Regions from separate parts of the Schinkia azotoformans genome, predicted to be linked through region 2. Evidence: riboswitches for the same ligand, from Rfam matches in the RefSeq annotation. Region 2 holds a riboswitch; each other region holds the start of a gene.
The links. Region 2 has a riboswitch for cyclic di-GMP ahead of P9E47_RS01365 (response regulator transcription factor). Riboswitches for the same ligand answer to the same signal wherever they lie in the genome.
Positions count from the first base shown of each region.

Region 1: another riboswitch for cyclic di-GMP. It lies ahead of P9E47_RS00025 (EAL domain-containing protein); the one in region 2 lies ahead of P9E47_RS01365 (response regulator transcription factor).
Region 3: another riboswitch for cyclic di-GMP. It lies ahead of P9E47_RS13265 (anti-repressor SinI family protein); the one in region 2 lies ahead of P9E47_RS01365 (response regulator transcription factor).

Region 1 covers NZ_JARSMD010000001.1:116-5,148, reverse strand. Annotated here, with positions in the region: gene P9E47_RS00030 (competence protein ComK) at 143-607, shown strand; cyclic di-GMP riboswitch class I at 898-985, opposite strand; cyclic di-GMP riboswitch class I at 1,167-1,252, shown strand; gene P9E47_RS00025 (EAL domain-containing protein) at 1,332-2,051, shown strand; gene P9E47_RS00020 (VOC family protein) at 2,937-3,290, shown strand; gene P9E47_RS00015 (protein-export chaperone SecB) at 3,726-4,178, opposite strand; gene P9E47_RS00010 (hypothetical protein) at 4,191-4,505, opposite strand; partial or broken gene P9E47_RS00005 (hypothetical protein) at 4,520-5,033, opposite strand, start outside.
Region 2 covers NZ_JARSMD010000001.1:296,688-301,720, forward strand. Annotated here, with positions in the region: gene phaQ (poly-beta-hydroxybutyrate-responsive repressor) at 47-463, shown strand; gene P9E47_RS01345 (polyhydroxyalkanoic acid inclusion protein PhaP) at 520-1,068, shown strand; gene P9E47_RS01350 (MaoC family dehydratase) at 1,074-1,511, shown strand; gene P9E47_RS01355 (fumarylacetoacetate hydrolase family protein) at 1,709-2,659, shown strand; gene P9E47_RS01360 (DinB family protein) at 2,659-3,138, shown strand; cyclic di-GMP riboswitch class II at 3,228-3,309, shown strand; gene P9E47_RS01365 (response regulator transcription factor) at 3,354-3,716, shown strand; gene P9E47_RS01370 (chemotaxis protein CheC) at 3,721-4,356, shown strand; gene P9E47_RS01375 (GGDEF domain-containing protein) at 4,349-5,033, shown strand, end outside.
Region 3 covers NZ_JARSMD010000021.1:84,682-89,714, forward strand. Annotated here, with positions in the region: gene P9E47_RS13250 (class D sortase) at 1-570, shown strand, start outside; gene P9E47_RS13255 (iron-sulfur cluster biosynthesis family protein) at 635-910, opposite strand; gene P9E47_RS13260 (YbaK/EbsC family protein) at 943-1,443, opposite strand; cyclic di-GMP riboswitch class I at 1,729-1,811, shown strand; gene P9E47_RS13265 (anti-repressor SinI family protein) at 1,833-1,994, shown strand; gene P9E47_RS13270 (helix-turn-helix domain-containing protein) at 2,067-2,405, shown strand; gene P9E47_RS13275 (helix-turn-helix domain-containing protein) at 2,451-2,768, opposite strand; gene bshB2 (bacillithiol biosynthesis deacetylase BshB2) at 2,973-3,635, opposite strand; gene P9E47_RS13285 (YojF family protein) at 3,658-4,002, opposite strand; gene P9E47_RS13290 (Crp/Fnr family transcriptional regulator) at 4,106-4,843, opposite strand; gene P9E47_RS13295 (heavy metal translocating P-type ATPase) at 4,815-5,033, opposite strand, start outside.

The DNA.
Region 1 (5,033 bases), 300 kb from region 2:
TAAATAAATATTGCATGTACTTATTTTTCAATGATTTGCAAACGTTTTCATAAGTGGATATTATTTCTATTAGAAAAGAAAATGTCGATTGTTTAAGTTGTTAAACTATCATCAAAATATTCTAAAATAGGAGAGTGTCATTATGAAACAAATCATCAATCATTATGAGGTAAATCAAAATACGATGGCTTTATTATCGGTTGCTCATACGGAATACTCCACACTTGTACTTGAAGAAAACCAACAATTCTATGTTCGAAAAACACCTATTCAAATTGTCAAGGATGCCTGTCTAGAAGGCGGTTCTACCTATGATGGAAGACGTAGAGCTGTAAGTTATAGGACCGGTTCACAGCAAAAGGTTCCCATTCCAATTAATCCAAAAGACGAAATTTTTGCATTTCCAACCCACTCACCAAAATCGTTTGAATGTAACTGGATTTTCTATCATCATGTCAAATACATATCAACATATAAATCTCCCGACCAACTAAGCGTTCAATCAGTGGTCACATTTAAAAATGGACAACGCATCTCTTTACAAGAATCCCAATATATATTAGAAAAACAAATGCAGCGAACAGCCATGTGCATTATCGGGTTTTAATTATCCCAGGAACATAGGGACGGTTCTTGTATTCCATTATTAAATTGGAACACAAGAACTGTCCCGGCATTCCATTAAAATCTTGATAATAAACTCTTAGCTTTATGCCCATGGTATATTGCTTTAGATCTGAACTTAGATTTAAGTTCTTCACATAAGGCGTCATTTGACAGTACTTCATTGTATCCTTGTAAATAACGGTGTAAATAATAACCGACCTTCATAAAAATTTTCAACACATGGATTCCTCCCCTTAATCCACACAAATCGACGGAATAAAACTTGTTGTATTCGGAAACTGGCTGACATAGTTGTAAAACAACATTAGTCCCTATAGCTTTGCGCCACCATTTTTCAATGGCTTTGCCATTTCGTATAATCTACGTGTTATACAGAAACAATACAATATTTATAGCACCCTTGATAAGAGGCTGCGGACCTATATTGGAGGGAAGCGAAGTTTCTCTTGGATCTGTCAATACTGTGCTTTTATCCAAAAAACAAGTGGTAATTCCAACCAATATGATATATAATTTATTCTAAATTAAATATCATACCGAAAGTTAAATGGCAAACCTATTGAAAAATAGGGACGCAAAGCCACGGGCCTAACGTTATTACAACTATGGTAGCCGGGTTACCAAAGAGATGGTTATGTAAAAACTTTTCTAATCCACCTTTTTGGTGGATTTTTATTTTGCCATTGAAAGGAGGATAGAGATTTTTGAAGACTAAAAGTTTATTAAATAATTTAATTGATCAAAATCAATTTGAACATTACTTTCAACCCATATATAACCTGAATGATAATTCATCAATTGGTGGTGAATTCCTGTTAAGAACAAATATGGGCTCTCCTGATTTTATATTTAGTGAGGCAAAAAAAACAAATAGGCTCTATGATCTAGACACCAAGTCTATCCATAAAGCCCTAACGAGTTCCCATTTCATAAATAGAAGGTTTATGAAAAAAGAATTAAAGTTATTTATAAACGTCTTCCCATCGACTCTTATAAATAAAACTTTTCCTGCATTTCTAAATGATATTTTTACAAAATTCAAGGAGTCCTGTCAACACATAATCTTTGAGATTAATGAAACTGATACTTTCGACTTAAATTTATTGTTTGAAAGGGTAAAATTATTAAAAGAGTATGGATTTTCAATTGCCCTTGACGATGTTGGTAAAGGCTGGCCTTCCATGCAATCAATAATTGAATTTGAACCAAATTATATAAAACTAGATCGATATTTTTCTAAAAACCTTGAGAAATCTGTAAATAAGCAAGACATGATTAAATCTGTACTTTCGTACTGTGACAATACAAATGTAAATTTAGTACTGGAAGGAATAGAGAATGAAGAAAGTCTAAATACTGCACGAGATATAGGTGTACGTATGGCTCAAGGATACTATCTAGGTATGCCTGAAAAGATTAATTAAGAAGTATCGAGCCCCAACTTAAATAATTGAGAAGGGGCTTTTTCAGGGTGAATAGAACTTAGAAGAGAAGAAAAAACTATTTCACTTAACAAAATGCCTATATGATTCTATGGCTGAAAAATGCCCTTTCTTCTATTGTTCCAATTGTTTGAACAAAATAGGAAACAAGGGAGAGTTCAAAGTAGAAATACATCATCTAGCCAATAAATCCTCTCAGAAGATGTAGGCTTGGGGGAAAAGGCGCTTCCAATCGGCTTCCTTTTAAGAACAAAAACAAAACTTTCCTCTTTGCGTTTTTCATTTTACAATTACAATAATAAGGCACCTAAAACTAATAGTTTGAACGTTATCTGAATAAATATGATAAATACCAGTATCTTCTTCAACAATTGGGCGCATTTCTTTATTCCGAGGGTGCGTTCTTTTTGATTTAGGTGTCATAATTGAAGAACCGATGGGATGTTCCAATTGTCATTGTAGTTATTAATCTAAAGACAAATATATATACAGTATGATTTTTGACCGTAATCATCGTAAATAACGAAACAAAATCAGCCCTTTTCTATCTTTGTTTACTTATTCAGTAAATAATTATAGTTTACAACGTAAACAACGATAGGACTTTACTTGGAGAGGTGGGTATGATAGGCTCGTTTGCCTGATGAAACAACTGCTTCAGCCTTTCAAGACAAATCGTACCCACAGAGGCTCCAAGTCAAGTCCTTAAACGCCATTCTACGGTTACATATAAACAATGATAAAAGGTGCATCATTTCAATGTTTTTTTACCGATACTGTATATATGCCATCCTTCAGTTGAATAAGGGATCTTTATAATGTTAAATAGTGGTAAACAAATTAAATGAGATACGAGGAGGATTTGTGGTGAAGATTTTAAAAAAGCTGGTCCGCATTTATGTAAACGAACTTGACTCTGCAATTGCTTTTTATGAAAAATTAACAAACCATAACGTTGATATGAGATTTGAAATGCCACTAAAAAATTTAGAATTAGCATCGATTGATGACTTATTACTTATTTCCGGTAAAGAAGAAGATTTAAAACCTTTTAAACAGACAAAAGTTACTTTTTTAGTGGACTCAGTATATGAATTTAAAAATTTCTTAGAAAACAATGGTTCAACAATAATTAGAGAACCCTCTCGAGTTCCTACAGGAAAGAATATGATCGTTAAGCATCCAGATGGGTTAGTTGCAGAATATGTTGAACACATCTAATCTAGATTTCACTAAACCAGCTAATAGAAACTCCTTGCTATTCCACAATCGGACGCGATTGTTGTAGATCATTAGTCTAATTCCTCGGTAAAAATATGGAGGTATTAGACTTTTTTATCTTTCAGGTCCCTTAAAGTTATAATCCATGTTTTCCTGATCTTACCCCATTGGTAAATATGTTAGCAACAAGTGGTAAAACCTATGACAATCGCTGGTAAAAAACATGGCAGAAGTGGTACATTCTTATGACCGTAATCACATATCTCTATAATTTAAGATTGATAACAGAGCCACAAGCAAAAAACGGCTCAAATTAGAACACGCGAACCGCCCCCATGTTCCATAAATGTCGTATTTAATGTCAAAATATTCAGTTAATTACAAAAAAATAAGCAGAATAAGAATATAGACCATCTCAATGCATGCCTAAGGTCCCTATTCTAATTCTGCAAATTCATCTTCATTTTCCTCAAGTTCATTTTCATTTATCATAGCGGCTATGTTCAATGTTGGTAAAATTACAGGTGCCTCACTACCTTTGCTAGTAATGTCTGACACAAGACTACGTAAATAAGGGAATAGTATTGCTACTGCATTCACCTTATAAAAATTAATAATTTGATTTTCATTAACCACGTCAATTTCAGATAATATCTCAAACAAGCCAGATATTCGTACCTTTACATAAAAACTAGTTTCTTTTAGGTTACTATCCCCCAACTCAATACCGAGTCCCACAATTGCCTGACTAATATTTTCGGGATTTACATCGAGTTTAAAAAAGATGTTGGGGTGTAAAGGTTTTTCTTCTTCCACGGTTTTGTACGGGTTATTTTTATAAGTTGTTTCTAATACATGATAATCTCTAAATTGTAATACTGCCTTCATATTCTATACTCCTTAAGAAGCCCAAGACCATTTTCCATGACTGTCAGTAACAAAATCCTTATCGATGCTTATTACTGAAATCATTTGGGTCTTTTTATCACTTGATTTAATAGTGATGTTCTTCGACAAGTTAGATAACTCCCCTGAGTCCTTTGTAATAAACTTTGCTTGATTGAATTCATAGTTTATTTCTGGGAAGAAATCATTAAAATCTTTATGTTCCCCTGAACCCATTATCACGCCAGGATTTTTTGAACCAAATGAAACATCTAATCCTAATTCTTTTGCTAACTCTAATGCCTTTTGCTTATCAACTTTAAAATTCATTATTTGTCCCTCCTTTAGAACAGTCTTGGAGATTTTCGTACAGGTTTTCGAACCCTTAGATCAACCTCCTTAACCTTTATACTCCCCGGACATATCGCTTCATTATTCCTAACGCAAACTTGAGTGCCATGAAGGTGTAATTCCATTTCCTTGAACATTCTCTTATTATCATATCTAGATTGAACATAAAAAGTTCTTTGTATTACCCAAATTGAATCAGGCAATAATGATAACAAGTAACACCTAATATTATCTGGAGTATTTTTTTCACTTTGTGAAATTAACATACCCTCTTTTTTAAGAACATCCAGATAATCATCAAGTTGCTCGAGTCCACCTCTAGTATCAAGATTTAAAAAGTTTTTATCTTTAACATTTATATATACTTCTATAACATATGGCTTTTGTCCTTTAAAATTTTCATGATTATTTACTTTGTTAGTTGCCCAATACTCAGCTTGGAGTTCATCATCTTTAAAAAAATAAGCCCCTTTTCCCAACCAATGATCTTTTCTTGGGGTACCATAA
Region 2 (5,033 bases):
ACATATAGGTGTAAATTACACATATAGTCAAAAACAGGTGATGAATATGGCAGATAACACAAATCAAAAAAATAGCATGGAAAAAGGGATAGGGGGCTCACCCAAAAATTTAATGGTGCCGTTTTTATTGTTAAGTTTGCGGGGGGGATTTGGCCTACATGGATACAAACTGATTCAACAGTTAACCCAGCTGGGCTTTTCTTCTATTGATCAAGGGAATGTCTATCGATTACTAAGACAGTTAGAGAAGGATAATTTAGTGAAATCCGAGTGGGATACAACAAGCAGTGGACCTGCTAAACGAATCTATTCGATAACCGATGTTGGCCTTGAATATCTAGATTTATGGGCCGAATCTTTGGGGCAATATCAAACGATGTTGGATAGTTTTTTTACGATGTATTCCAATATGTTCATGCCTCTCGTTCCAAAGGGGAAAAAAGAAGACCCTGATGAAAAGTGATACTGCAGTTTTGCAGCCACATAAAAAAATTAATTTATTTTAAAGGAGATGTTTTAATGTTTACAACGGTGGATCAAACGAAAAAGATTATTGATACAATGTGGGTGAATTGGGAAAATGGAGTTCAACAAGTCTATCGAACTCAAGAAAAAATTGGAGAGTTCTCTTTAGATGCCCTGAAACAACAACAAGATATGCTATCTTCAATCGCTACAAACCAAAAACAAGTAGAAGAAGAAATTAAAAATTCATTAAATGAAGCAGTAAAGTTATTTAAAGAAAACAATGTATATGGCAAAAATGATGAATTTGTTCAGCTATTTGATACTTGGAATGAGAAAATGATGGGCATCGTTAATCAAATTCAACAATTAACATCAACTCCGTCTAAAGCATTGTTAACATTGACTGAACAATCTCATGAGAGAATGTATGAAGCTGTAAAACAGACTCTAGAAAATCAAAATAAACTGCATATGGAAACAACTGAGAAAATTGAAAAATTCATGGCACAAATTAAAGAATCTCAAAATAAATTCGTTAGTGCGATTGAAGAACAAACAACAAAGACAGCAGAGAAGAGTCAGGCTAAAAAAAAGAACTAGAATTAATTGAAAAATCAAAAAATGTGAAAGAGCGCCTATTCGCAGAAATAGAGATTGGAGATGCCGCTTCTTTCACGCGAAGAGTAACCAATGAGGATCTCTTTGACTTTGCAGCATTAACTGGAGATGTAAATCCGATTCATCTTGATGAGGACTATGCATCGAAGACAATGTTCAAAGGAAGAATTGCTCATGGGGTCTTAACAGTAGGCTTTATTTCTACGTTACTTGGCACAATTTTACCTGGTAAAAACGTGATTTATTTATCTCAAAATTGCAGGTTTACAGCGCCAGTACGTATTGGGGACACAATTAGGGTAGTGGGAAAGGTAATAGATAAGCGCCAAGATAAAAAAATATTAACTATAGAAACAAATGTCTATAATGATCGGGACGAACTGGTACTTGAAGGAAGTGCTGTAGTCATGAAAAAGGAGCAGTGATAGCTTCTTTTTTTTGTTCTTTTTTTCGTGTACACATATATAAATTGAAAACTTTTAAAACTTAATATATAGATAAATATAATTATTGACAATAATCCGTGAATTAACTTATCTTAGAGGTAGTATAAATTATCAATATAGTGAACATTGTTATCTATAGTGAAATATTAGCCGAATTAAAAAGGGAGGAAATTGATATGAAATTAATTACATTTACAGTTGCAGGATCTACTAGAATTGGAGCTGTAACAAATGAAAACGTTGTAGATTTAAACGCAGCTTATGAAGCATTACAAGATTCGCAAGGAAAAATTCGCGCTAAACAAATTGCAGAAGCTTATGTTCCAAATGATATGACTGGATTTTTACAAGGCGGCAAAGAAAGCATGCAATATGCAAACGAGGCCATTCATTTTGCACTAGAAAACAAGGAATATAAAGGACGTACACTTGTATTTGCAAAAAAGGATGTCAAAGTTGGCGCTCCGGTTCCAGAGCCGGGCAAAATGATCTGTGTTGGTCATAACTATCGTGAGCATATTTTAGAAATGGGACGTCAAATTCCTGAATTCCCAGTTGTGTTTGCAAAGTTTTCTAACACTGTCATTGGTCCAGAAGACGATATTCCATTCTTCCCAATCTCTGAACAATTGGACTATGAGGCAGAATTTGCTTTTGTTATTGGAAAAAGAGCAAGAAACGTTTCTCAAGAGGAAGCACTTGATTATGTAGCAGGATATACAATTGTTAATGATGTTACTTATAGGGATATTCAACGCCGGACAATCCAATGGTTGCAAGGTAAATCAGTTGATGGAGCGGCACCAATGGGACCATGGCTTGTTACAACGGATGAATTAACAAATCCATCTGGTTTAGAAGTAGTTTTAACTGTAAATGGAGAAGAAAGACAGCATACAAACACTGCTAATCTAGTATTCTCTGTGCAATATTTAGTAGAGTTTTTATCTAATCTAATGACACTTGAACCAGGAGATGTGATCTTGACTGGTACTCCAGGTGGTGTCGGCGTGGCGATGGATCCACCGTCATTCTTAAAGGATGGGGACGTTGTAAGTATTAGTATTGATGGAGTCGGTGTGCTTGAAAATAAAGTTCAAAAAGCAGCTGTTGAGGTGAAAAACTAATGACAATCCAAGAATCCATTCAATCTGTAGAGAAGTCTCTTGATCAAATCATTGAAACTGTAGAAGGTTTATCAGAAGAAATCATCCGCAAACATCCGGTTCCGGAAGAATGGTCTATTATGCAAATCATTTGTCATGTTGAAGAAGCCCTTCCCTATTGGATTGAGGAAATTGAAAATATTATGGCCGCTCCAGGAACAGAATGGGGAAGACACTTTACCCATGCAGGACGTCTTGCTGCCGTAGATGCAGCTGAAACTCGTACTGTTTCTGATGTACTAGCAAAACTAAAAGAAATCAAGCCATTTGTATCAGAAAAACTAGCTGAGCTTGACGAAGCAACATTAGCAGTTGAATCACCAAGCCGCAATCCAAACTTCGGCACAAAGCCGATTTCCTTTATAGTGGACCATTTAATTGTGGAACATGCGAGCAAACACTTTGCTCAAATTCAGCGCAATTTATCAAAATTACAATAATCTTTCAAATCAAAATATTATAACACCATTATAAAAACTATTGAAATTTAGCATCTGCAAAGGTAAAATTTAGGTAAATTTTATTAAATAATATGAAAAGATGCTATGAAGAATCTCCTATATTTGGGCACTTGGGTGATTCAGAGCAAGTAGTGCAACCGGCTTGAAATCAAGTCGGTTTTTTTGTATTCCAAAATAAATTGGGGGAAGAGTCTATGAAAATATTAATTGTTGAAGATTCAATGTTTGTAAGAAATGTTATAAAAAAAGTCATCCTTGAAAATATTCCAAATTGTGAAGTACTGACAGCAAATGATGGGGAAAGTGGCTTCAATCTGTACCAAGAGTATAAGCCGGATTTGATAACGACAGATCTGTTGATGCCTAATTTAAGTGGTCAGGATTTGTTGAAAAAGATTAGAGAAATAGATAAGGAAACGAAAGTGATTGTTATTTCCGCAGATGTTCAAAAAGCAACTAGAGATGAAATTGAGGAGCTTGGAATTTTAGGATTCATAAATAAACCTGTAACAGGTGAAAAAGCAGATTTGCTCATCAATCTTATCAAGGGGGTCTAACTTAATGTTGAATGAACTTCAGCGGGATTTATTAACTGAACTTGTGAATGTATATGTTGGGCAGGCAGCAAGTATGTTATCAGAAATGGTTCAACAAAAAATTGATCTAGCGATTCCAAAAGTTGAATTGGTCTCTACAACTGAAGTTAATCCTGAAGATCATAGATTTAATATCTTTATGAGTGAAGGGCACCTGATCACATCCTCATTAAAGTTCGGTCATGAATTTCGTGGAAAAGCAATCTTGATGTTCCCGATAGACCAAGCTAAAATCTTAGTAAATACATGCCTCGGGGAGATAACTTCAGATTTAGATACGGATGCTAAAAGCTTGATGGATACTGATTTAGATGTATTAAAAGAGATCAGCAATGTGATTCTTAATGCGATAATTGGCGAATTTGGTAATTTCCTAGGATTGAGACTTGAGTATGCGTTGCCAGATATTGAGCTTGTTTCAATAGCCAAGGGGGATAAAACAACATTCCTTCAAAATGAGGTTCACGTCCTTATTTTACAAACTTCTTTTTCACTTGCCGAGACGAATATAAAAGGCGCAATCGTGATTGCATTAAGTATGGATTCAATATCTAGCTTGCTGAAAAAAATAGATGAATTACTGGAGGAAATCCATGGATAGTCTAGTTTTCCAATCCTTAGATAAAGTAAATGTTGGAATGGTCATCATAGACAAGAATTTAAATATTCTCCTTTGGAATCAATGGGTAGAGCGGTTAACTGGCTTCAAGGCTGAAGAGGTGATTGGGAAAAGTTTAACAGAGATTTGTCCGCGATTCCGAATGAAAGTATATTCAGAGATACTACAAAATGTACTTTTTCATGGCCAAAGTAGATTTTGTTCAAGTACATTGCATAAAGCATTTTTCCTTCCACAAGATGTGACTGATGAGAACACTATTAAGCAGAACCTGCACATAGAACCACTGTATAAGGAAGATCTTACGTATGCCCTTATACAAATCAGTGATATGACGACAACTTATAACCGAGTTTATAAGTTGAAAAATTTAATAAAGGAAATGGAAGTTGAGCTAAAAGAAATTCAGACTACTGAAAAGATTAGTAGACATCGTGCTATGCATGATTCTCTTACGGGTTTACCCAATCGCCTTTATTTCAATGATCGGCTTGCATGGGCAATCAATTATGCCCACAGAAACCGTGATAAACTGGGGATTATGTTTCTAGACCTTGATGGATTCAAGGAGATCAATGATACATATGGCCATAAAGTAGGCGATATGGTACTAAGGGAAGCAGCCCGGCGTTTACGGGGATGCATCCGGAGTATCGACA
Region 3 (5,033 bases), on a different contig from region 2:
GGTATTGTCCTGATTGGAATTGGTGTTTTTCAATATTTCAATTCAAAGGAGGAACAAAAAAATACTCTAAAGGAGGCTTATAAGATTCTAGAGGATCATAACCAACAAATAAATAATCACCTAAATGAAGACCATCATACAAAAAAAGATGAAGAATTTAATCCATTCCATGGTGAAACGGTTGGAATTCTAGAAATTCCAAAGCTTAATGCTGAACTCCCGATTGTGGAAGGAACATCTGACAATGACCTTGAAAAAGGGGTTGGTCATTACAAAGGAACAGCCTATCCAACCGAAGGAGATCAAATTGTTTTATCTGGTCATCGGGATACTGTTTTTCGGAGAATGGGAGAGTTAGAGGTTGGTGATGTTTTTATTGTTAAACTCCCCTACGGGAGCTTTGAATACAAAATTGAGAGTACAAAAATAGTCGATGCAGATGATCGAACAATTATTAAATCGACCGCTCCTAATGAAGAGCTTGTAGTGACGACCTGCTACCCGTTCACATTTGTTGGGACTGCACCTGACCGTTATATTTTGACGGCAAAGCCGGTTAAGATGAAGTAAAAATGCCCTATAGAGAGTCTTTCAATGACTTCCCTATAGGGCACTTTTTATAAACATTTTACAATTAGACTGCTTCTGCAACAAATTCCATAAAACCAGTTTGATCTGGCACATAATCAATTTGGTTATTGTTAAAGTAATGGAGTTGGGTTTTATCAATGATAAAATGGAGTCCGTCGATGATGATTTCTTCGTCATTTGGGTGAATGGATTCATCCAAAGTTAATTTCAGCTTTACCCAACAACTAAAGCGTAGTTGCAGACGAATGAATTTCTTTGTTTCTGATTTATTTAATCTTTTTTGTAATTCTGTTTTGGCTGCATCAGTTATAGATAACATCAGTTCCTCCCCCTATTGCTATCGAAGCAAAACTATACAGCCGCTTCTTCTAACCCATCTTCTTCCCAGTTTTTACAAACATCGACCCACTCTTTTGCATATGAATATTGAACTATTTCCTCAATTGTTAATTCGATCGCGGAGTTTGTGCTTCCGCAGGCGGGGAAAACGGTCTCGAAGCGTTTCATGGAGACGTCGAGATAGACATCTAAATCATTGGCCAAGCCAAACGGGCACACTCCACCAATGGCATGTCCTGTTTGTTCCAGAACTTCATCCGGCGTGAGCATTCGGGCTTTGAAACCAAATGTTTGGCGGAATTTCTTGTTGTCAATTTTGGCATCGCCGGCAGCAACAATTAATATCGCTTTTTCGTCTTCTCCTCTAAATGATAATGTTTTTGCAATTCGTGCTGGAATAACCCCAATAGTTTCAGCGGCTTGTTCAACCGTTGCACTTGAAGTATCAAATTCCATGACATCCTTTTCACGATTCCACTTTTTAAAATGAGCTTTTACATTTTCAAGAGACAAATTATACATCCTTTCTTTCATACGTATTACTTAAAATGATATCATATCTTTATAAGAATTAGAAAAATATGGCTTTCCACGTTTGATGTATTTTTGTCGATATTTCACCCTGAAAAGGTAGCAATAAATCGGAAACCCTATAATAAAATTAGATGAACTATTACAAATTCCCTAATTCACTAAAACGAAAGTACTAATAAATTTATCCAACAAGGGGGATGCATCCAATAAAAAATTATTCTTATTAGCAATACAGAAGATTTTGTTCGAAAGTCAAAATCCATACTTTGAAAAAGGCAAACCTGCTTGCAAAACAGGGACGCAAAGCCACAGATCTAAGGCATAACTTTGATAGCTGGGCTACCAAAAGTAATAAACCAGGGGGAAATATGGATACTCAAAGTACACAGTCTTCTCAGACTCAAGACATTAAACTACCCACAATTGATTTAGAGTGGTTACAATTACTTTTAGTTGCAAAATCAATGGGACTATCGATTGAGGACATAAGGGTATTTTTAAGAAATAATAGCGACAATGTTGAAATGTAGGATATGAGCCTTTCTAATAATGAACATTCATGATAAGATGTTATTATAAATCATACGCTTAGGGAGATATCAATGATAGGGAAACGTATCCAAACAATTAGAAAAGAGAAGGGGCTCTCACTATCAGATTTGGCTGCAAAGGCAGGTATTGCAAAATCCTATTTAAGCTCGATTGAGCGGGATATTCAATCTAATCCCTCTGTTCAATTTTTAGAAAAAATAGCAGCAGTTTTAGATATAAGTGTTCAATCACTTATAAATGCTGGGGCCAATGAAGATTCATTAGATCCGGAATGGATAAAGCTAGCTCAGGAAGCAGCAGAATCTGGGGTAAGTAAAGAACAATTTCGTGAATTTTTAGAATTCACAAAATGGCAGATCGAACAACGGAAAAATAATGAAAATGAATAAAAAAGAAGCTGGGATGGAATGGTTTTACTAATTCATCCCAGCTTTTTATTTTAGCAGATTTATTAACTGTCTTAATTTTTCTTTATCGATATTTGAATTACTCATTTCAATCGCCAGCTGTATCACTTCTTTGTCTAGATTTTGGGGGTCGATTTGTTTTTGTAGTTTATTGGAAGTTAGTAATGATTGAAGGTCAACACTTAATGCTTTTGAAATTTTTTCAATCACTTCAATGCTTGGGTTTGTCTGTTTTCCTCGTTCAATAAAACTCAAATAAGACTTTGAAATTCCCGATAATTTTGCCAGCTCTGTTAATGACATCCCTTTCTTCATTCGTAGGTCCCGAATTTTCTTTCCATTCATATTATGTCCCCTTCATAATATTAATTAAGTGAAAATCCCTCCCTCCAACATTTTATTAAGAACGCAACCTCTAAAAAACACATTCGTTCTTTATATAGAACATACAATTAAAGTATACTCTACCTTTCATTCATATGCAAAGCTATTTTACTTAAAGAGAGAGTAGGATGAACCCCAAAAAAAAGAACTCATAATCGAGTCCTCTTAAGCAAATCTATACGTCCAAAAGCGTTCAGTACTGATCCATGCTAATGCATCAGGATCCTTATTCAATAGTTTTTCAGACAAATTTTCCATAACGGCACTTGTTTGCGTTTCATGGGCTAGAATGCAGGCAATTTTTTTATCTTGAACAGAAGTGATATCAACAACTAAATCCGGTTCTCCTAATTTTTCAAAACAGTCATTCGAAAATGCCATACATTGTAATTTAGGGCGAGCTTCTTTTGGCATTTGCTTCATTGCATGAACAACAGCTGCCCCTGTAGCATCATGGTCCGGGTGGACACTATAGCCCGGGTAAAATGAAATGACGAGTGATGGGTTTACTTCTTCAATAATGGCTCGAAAACGATCGGCCAGCTCATCAATGTCCTCAAATTCCAATGTTTTATCACGTAAACCTAGCATCCTTAAATCTGTAATACCAATAGCTTTAGTTGCATTTATAAGTTCATTTTTTCTAATTAATGGGAGTGTTTCGCGATTCGCAACGGGCGGATTCCCCATATTACGTCCCATTTCACCAAGGGTACAGCAAGCATAAGTAACAGGTGTCCCTTTTTCACTATGTAGGCTGATTGTTCCTGAAGCCCCAAAGGCCTCATCATCTGGGTGTGGAAGAATAACTAAAACATGTCTTTCCATTTCCACGGTCATACACTCCTCTCTAAAATGGTTCCTTACTTAACTGACACGCTACAGCAAGTTTCCCATTTGCATCATGCCCCGCTAATAATAGCCGATTTTTTTCATCGACTTCCCAGTGGGTCAAGCCTTCTGCATATACCCATCCGATTTCCAATTTCATACCCACACGATAGGGTCCGTTTCCTGTGATTTTGGCATGCTGGTAACGAATTAATCCATTCCGAATATAAGCCCCTACTGTCATAACAGATTGGTCTTTATGGGAAGCATAGGCACCATTTGTTGTTTCTAAATGTAAATAAAGATCTTGTTCATTGAATTCATCGAGTTTGTTTTGTACTTCCGTTGGGTTAATCGGTTTCAATGTTGACCCTCCTTCAAATTAGTGATATCAATTATATTTTATCTTACTAAAAAGTTCTAGGAAGACTCAACAAAAAAGGCTTATTGATAAAGGTATCTAACCTTTAGTTCTCCCCATTCTCAATTTCACTTAGTGCATCCACATCCAAAATGGTAATCTTGCGCTGACCGGTCATAGAAATCAGACCTTGGTCTTGAAAGGATGACAACCGCCTGCTTAACGTTTCGCGAGTCATTCCCATATAGGAGGCTAAGTCCTTTTTACTCATTGGCAAGGTAATTTGAATCGGTTCATGATCGGTTCCAACTTCATCATTACCTGCTGATAACCCTAATAAGTAAGAAGCTAAACGTTTTTCTGAATCGTGAGAGCTAATGCTTTCGATATTTTTTTCCGTATCGTTCAATCTTCTGCTGAATTCTTCAATAATTTTTAACGAAATGGAAGGATTAGATAACAACATCTCCTTCATTTCAGTTTTATGTATAGCACAAATTTCAGTATCCTTCATTGCTTCAGCATAGCTTGTTAATGATTCATCAGTAAAAAGAGCTAGCTCCCCCATGAAGTCGCCGGGCTCCATGATCCGAATTAATTGTTCTTTCCCAGATTCGGACAGGCGGTAAATTTTCACCTGTCCTTTGTGCACAATATACAAATGATCTGAAGGTTCACCCGCCCTGAATACCATTTCCCCTTTTTTATAGGTTTTCGTTTTGCTCGTTTTGACAATTTCAAGCATCTCATTAAATTGCAAATGATTAAAAATCGGGACAATCGATATACAAAGACTTTTCATATCTTGATTATTTTCATCGTGATGATGGCAGCAATGTTCCATTAAGAGAGCTCCTGTTCTTTTTATTAGTTTTCCTAAAATAGACAAGTCTTAATGCATTCATAATGACAATTAATACACTTAATTCATGGATCAGCATACCAGATGCTAGGAAGACCTGTTTTAGCAGTACACCAACTAATAGAAAAATGACCGTACCCACCGCGAAGAACATATTTTGCTTCATATTTCT